DNA from 2 places in the Corallincola platygyrae genome. Region 1 is predicted to be linked to the other one. Evidence: riboswitches for the same ligand, from Rfam matches in the RefSeq annotation. Region 1 holds a riboswitch; the other holds the start of a gene.
What was found. A riboswitch is a leader RNA that binds a small molecule or an ion and turns the genes downstream of it on or off. The one in region 1 is predicted to bind cobalamin.
Positions count from the first base shown of each region.

Region 2: it holds a riboswitch for cobalamin, as region 1 does, so the genes downstream of both, ABEA14_RS09425 (TonB-dependent receptor domain-containing protein) here and nrdD (anaerobic ribonucleoside-triphosphate reductase) in region 1, are expected to answer to the same signal.

Region 1 is NZ_BAABLI010000016.1:123,615-126,747, forward strand. It holds gene nrdD (anaerobic ribonucleoside-triphosphate reductase) at 1-1,916, opposite strand, end outside; cobalamin riboswitch at 2,048-2,281, opposite strand; gene ABEA14_RS14585 (hypothetical protein) at 2,540-3,133, shown strand, end outside.
Region 2 is NZ_BAABLI010000011.1:47,608-50,740, reverse strand. It holds gene ABEA14_RS09425 (TonB-dependent receptor domain-containing protein) at 1-1,426, opposite strand, end outside; cobalamin riboswitch at 1,481-1,640, opposite strand; partial or broken gene ABEA14_RS09420 (cobalamin-binding protein) at 1,752-2,336, opposite strand; gene ABEA14_RS09415 (cobyric acid synthase) at 2,486-3,133, opposite strand, start outside.

The sequences.
Region 1 (3,133 bases):
GTATTCGTCCCGTAATAGGGCACGCGCTCGTAGCTGTAATCCCAAACATCTTCCAGCGCTTTGAGATTGTGCTGAATATTCGGATATTCGCCATAACAAATAAAGCCGCCGCTACTTATCGCCGGGTAGGCCATTTCAAAATCCAGCTTGTCGAACGGATTTACCTTTTTCTCAACATCCAGATGGAAGCTGTTGGTGTAGTAGCCCTTGTCAGTGACGCCATCGATCACGCCGTAACTGATGGTGTCCAGTCGACAGAAGCGACTACACAGATTTTCACTCGGTGTAGCATACAGGCTGAAACCAAACCCGGTTTCACGCTTCCAACGTTCGGTCGCCAACCTTAAGTGGGCAACAATCGCCTGAGCTTTTTGCTGGCGGGTGTTATCGTCAAATAGATGGTCATCAGCGCCAAACAGGGCATTGACGGTTTCATGCAAACCGATATAACCCAGCGAAATCGACGCGCGACCATTCTTAAACAGCTGGATCACGTCATCATCAGCCTTCAGCCTGACGCCGCATGCACCTTCCATGTAAAGGATTGGGGCGACGCGTGCTTTTACGCCTTCCAATCGCGCAATACGGGAGTCCAGCGCTTTTTTGGCGAGTAGCAGTCTGTCGTCCAGTAGTCGGTAGAACAGGGTCTCATCACCCTGAGCCTCCAGTGCTAAACGAGGCAAGTTGAGGCTCACTACACCAAGGTTGTTGCGTCCGTCATGTACCTCTTCGCCTTGCTCTTCATATTGGCCAAGGAAGCTCCGGCACCCCATGGGTGTCTTAAATGACCCAGTGACATTGACAACCTGCTCATAGTTGAGGATATCTGGGTACATGCGCTTACTGGCACATTCCAGCGCCAAATGTTTGATGTCGTAGTTGGGGTCGTCCGCCAATCGGTTTAAGCCCTGCTTAATTACGAAAACCAGTTTGGGGAAAACGGCTGTTTTTTTGTTTCGCCCTAAACCGGCAATGCGGTTTTTCAATATAGCCGTTTGGATCAGGCGCGCTTCCCAGCTGTCGCCCAATCCAAAACCAAAGGTCACAAATGGGGTTTGGCCATTGGCGGTATGCAGCGTATTTACTTCGTATTCCAACGACTGAAACGCATCAAAACACTCTTTTTCAGTCAGTTGCCTAGCATAGGCTTCTGCGTTATCGATTTTCCACTCGTTGGCGATGGCCAAGTGTTTTTCATAACTGGCAGTGACATATGGACTGAGTACTTCATCGATGCGGTTAACTGTGGTGCCACCGTAAATATGTGAGGCAACCTGAGCGATGATCTGGGCAGTGACCGCCGTAGCTGTAGCGATGGACTTAGGCGTATCGATTTCGGCATTGCCCATCTTAAAGCCGTTTTCCAGCATGCCCTTCAGGTCAATCAGCATGCAGTTGAACATGGGGAAGAAGGGTGCGTAATCGAGGTCGTGGTAATGCAGCTCGCCTTTGTCGTGTGCCGAAACAACATCCTTCGGCAGAATATGGCGACGGGCATAATGTTTAGCAACAATGCCTGCCAGCAGATCCCGCTGGGTAGGGATAACCTTGCTGTCTTTATTGGCGTTTTCATTGAGCAGGTTTAGGTCGCTCTGCTCCATTAAACCACGGATCTCCTGGTTTAATTGGCTGGCTTTTTCTCGGGCCAGGTCACGGTCGTGACGATATTCGATGTACGCTCGTGCAACGGCCTTTTGTTCACTCGCCATCAGACAATCTTCGACTGCCTGTTGGATCTCATCGATATGAAGGTCGATGTTGTTGGAAAGTCGACTGATCGCTTGCTCTGTGACTTTTTCAGCAAGTTCGCTTGAGCCAATACCCACGACCTGACAGGCACTTTGTACCGCGCTTTGAATTCGTTTGGGGTTAAAGGGCGCGCGACTTCCATCTCGCTTGATCACGACTTGCTGCATTGGTCTCTCCAGAGCTTAATTAGTTTTGTTATTGAGAGCCGTCTGGGAGTTTGTGGGGTAGGGCATGCAGACATATCTGCGCTGTCGTCGCAGATAGAGATACTTGCATGGCTGGTACACCCCGCCCAGCGTGGCTCGCTCTGATCCCGGCAGGTCTCCTGGCTTCTGGTATCGGAATTGACTGCCGCCTTCCCAGCCCTGATATAGTTCTGAGCCAGTGACGTTGCCTGATTGAAACAGGCATGAGGATGCAGTTTTCCTACCAGTTACAGTTACGGGGGTAGCTTCGGCTTGGCACCGAATTCCCTATTATCCACCTGCAAACGTTGTTAGTGCAGCTTTGGACCGAAATCCTATATATAGTGGCATCTATTTTTTGCTGGCACTAGATGAGGTGTTTGGGTAAGTAGGGCTTCTTTGATTCAAGACAAAAATGCGGAAGGTGTTTTAATAACTGCATGAAAGTGTGATGTTGAATGCAACTCAACAGCCTTCTTGATTGTTTGGCACTAATCACCCAATGCGATCTCGTGAAATCTGGCAGGTAGCGCTCGCGACTGCTTCGCGGGTCTGTGTTACCTTGCTATCCGTTTCTGACGTAACTAACTGTCTGGTGACCACTCATGCCTTTAAAAAAATCCTATCGAGTCATTACCGCGAGTGTTTTAGCGCTATCTTCCACACTAGCGTTAGCCAGTGAGCCCCCGTTGGTTTCAGTCGCCAGTCAGGATGCGTTTTTTGAAAATCTAAGCAAGCACTGCGGAAAGGCGTATCAAGGTAAAATCACCCTGGATAACGACCCAAGTGACGCCTTTACAGATAAACAGCTGGTGATGCATGTAAGGCGTTGCAGTGACGCACAGCTGCAAATACCTTTTCATGTAGGTGATGATCATTCTCGCACCTGGATCCTGACCAAAACTGGCTCAGGTATTTCTCTTAAGCATGATCATCGCCATAAAGATGGCAGCCATGATGAGCTGACAATGTATGGTGGCCATACACTGGATGCTGGCTGGCCTCAGGTGCAGTCCTTTCCTGCCGATCAACCCACTAAAGAGATGTTTGTAGCCGCAGGCATTCCCCAATCCAACGGCAACATGTGGCAGATGTATATTTATCCCGAAAAATTTACCTACCGACTGGTGAGAGAGGGGAGAGAATTCAGAGTGGATTTTGATCTGACTAAGTCGATCACGCCACCAAAGGCGCCTTGG
Region 2 (3,133 bases), on a different contig from region 1:
AGATCCACTCGATGAGATCATCCACTTCGGTGCGATAAAGGCTGGCGGTGGCATTAACGCCCCAATATTGTGAACGTACCAGCAACTCGTAACTGTCGGCGGTCTCGGAGGTCAGATCCGGGTTGCCCTGAGAACCAAAGGATTCAGGGTAATAGAGGTCGTTGAAGGTGGGTGCTTTAAAGCTGTGTCCAGCATTCAGTGCGACCAGCAGTTTGTCGGTAACGTGATAACCCAGACTGGCGTTATAGGTAGTTTCAGAGTCGATGTTTTCAACATCGTCATAGCGAATTGCTGCCTCAGCGATCCATTTCTGATCCTGGAACTGAGCGTTGGCAAACACCGCGGTGACATCACGTGAGTCTTCAGCAAAGTCAGTATTGGCACTGACCTCTTCCTGGTAATAATCGATACCGGCGGCTACGCTGAAGGCGCTGTATACCTGATATTGATTGATCCAGCTGACCTGGTCGCGGCGGGTTTCAAAGAAGTCGCCATCACCTTTAGCGATGCCATTGCCGTAGTTTTCGTTGTAGTCACGGCTTTGGGCGACGGACAATACGCTGTTCCACTCATCACGTTGGTAGTGCGTGCGCAGCTGCCACAAATGGTTTTTGTAGTCGGTGCGATTTGCACCAAAGCTATTGTCATAGTCGTTGGCGCCGTCATCGATTTGTGCAACCCAGTCCAGCGTCAGTTGGTCGTTGATGCTGTAGTCACCACGAATCGCAGCAGAGAGACGGTCATAACCATCATCATCGGTTTCGTCGTCCTTGCGGGCATCAAAACCGCGGCTGTCCTCGGCGCTGGCACTCAGGGTGGTGGTGCCGCCGGCGTAGCCGATACCTACCTGACCATCACCAGCGATGAAGCTGTTGGTGCCGGTTTCTACACCTAACTGGAACTCTCCAGCGTTCAGTCGACGAGTAAAGATATTAATGACACCACCCAGCGCATCAGAACCCCAAAGTGACGCGCGAGGCCCCTTGATCACTTCGATTCGCTCGATCTGCGCAATAGGCAGATTTTCGATCGCTTTGTTACCCAGAGTAGCGGAGCCAGTACGAACGCCATCGACCAGAATCAGGGTATGGTCTGAGCTGGTGCCCCGGGTAAAGAGTGAAGTCTGTTGGCCTGCGCCACCTTGTCTGGCAACATCAAGACCTGCCACAGTGGATAGCAGGTCAGCCAGTGACTGAGGTTGAAGCTTGTCGATATCATCGCGGGTGATCACTTCAACCGCCGCCATGACGTGATCTACCTGCTGTGGTACTCGGCTGGCAGTCACAACAATATGTTCAATATCGTCGCTTTCTCTGGGCAGCACATCGTCTGCCATGGCTGAGGATGAGATCAGGCCACTGAACAATAGAACGCCTGTTGCCCAATGAGCTTTAGCTGTTTTGCCGCTTAACAATTGAAAGTGCATTGTGTTCCTCTTTGTTGGCGCCCTCCGCGCCTGTTGTTATGTATGTGGTCTTTACACCACTATTTGCATTGCGCCGGTTCCGGACTGACACCTGAAAAATATTTCAGATGAATACCGTTGCGGGGGCAGTGCCAGAGTCTCGCTGGCTTCCCGTGCGCAATACCCTTTAATTGGCGCGCTTTGCTGTTGCTGCACGCGCTGTCATTAACACCTCGCACATCCGATGCATGCCATCGAGTGCGCGCGGTGAGAATCTGTGTAACAGATCGCCATCAATACTGTAGATCTGCTTGTTTTTTACGGCAGGTAGCTCCTGCCATTTATCCCAAATCATCGCCGTGGCCTTGGATGTACCATGGTCCTCGGGGCGAACAATGACTTCTGCGTCAGTGAGTAGCACTTGCTCCAGACTGACCTGAGGATAAGCGGTGCTGGCATCTGCCATCACGTTTACACCACCGCAGCTATGAATCATTTGGTGGATCCAGCTCTCTTTGGAAATGCTCATCAGCGGATTGCTCCAAAGTTGGTAGAAAACTTTAATTGGTGGCTGTTGCGCATACGCATTACGCAGTCCCGCCAGACGTTCTAAAAATGCCGTGGCTGCCTCTTTGGCTTGCTCCTGATGACCCAGCATGTCACCCAATTCACTGATCTCGTCGGCGATCTGCTCCAGAGATTCGGGCTCGCTGTGGTAAATAGTAAAACCAAGCTTTTTGAGCTGTTCGATATCACCGGGTTGGTTGCCGCCTTTCCACACCACGATCAGGTCCGGCTCCAATTCCAGAACTCTGTCGAGTTGAATGCCGTGATAGCCGCCGATACGGGGAATGCTTAAGGCTTGTTCGGGGTAATCTGCATACTCTGTGGTGGCGACGATCTTATCGCCGGCACCGATAGCAAAAAGCATCTCAACAGCGTGTGGGGAGAGGGCAACTATCCGTTCAATATTTCCTTCAACAGTCCGTTCAATAGGACGTTCGATCGGTTTTGCCATCGTTAGTGCTGGGCTCAGCGTGAGCAGCACCAACAGTATCCACTGCTTCATCCTTGGATTCATTACGGACGCTCCTTGTTTGATGAGGAAAGGCCAGCGATAGCCATCAGTTTATCGATATCCAGATGTTGTTCGAACTGGTCTGCCAGGTGATTCAATTGCTGCTCGCGACACTGAGCGATATCCAGGGTTTCAACGGCTTTTCCATAGACCCAGCTGAGTATTGCAGCGCATGCATCAGGCTTATCAAGTAGCCCATGCAGGTATGTGCCAATGACTTGGCCATCATGGCTGATAGCGCCATCGGCTCTGTCACCGAGCAGGATGAGAGGTTGGCTGAGTGCCGGGCCATGACTTCGGCCCGCGTGGATCTCATAACCGGCGACTTCCGCTTGGCTGTTATCCAGTTGCAGCTGCCCCTCACAGTTCACCAGCGCCTTGTTTGCTGTTAGCTCTGTGTGCATCGACAGGTAGCCTAAGCCTTGGCTTTCGCCTGCGGCACTTTCAATGCCCTGAGGATCTTGAATTGTCTCTCCAAGCATCTGGAAACCGCCACAGATCCCCAGCAGCTTGCCGCCATAGCGAAGATGACGGGCGATCTCTTTGTCCCATCCCTGGCTGCGGATAAACGCCAGATCGTCTCTTACCGATTTACTTCCCGGGAGTATGATAAGGTCAGCTTGTGGCCAAGACTGCCCCATGGTTACCCA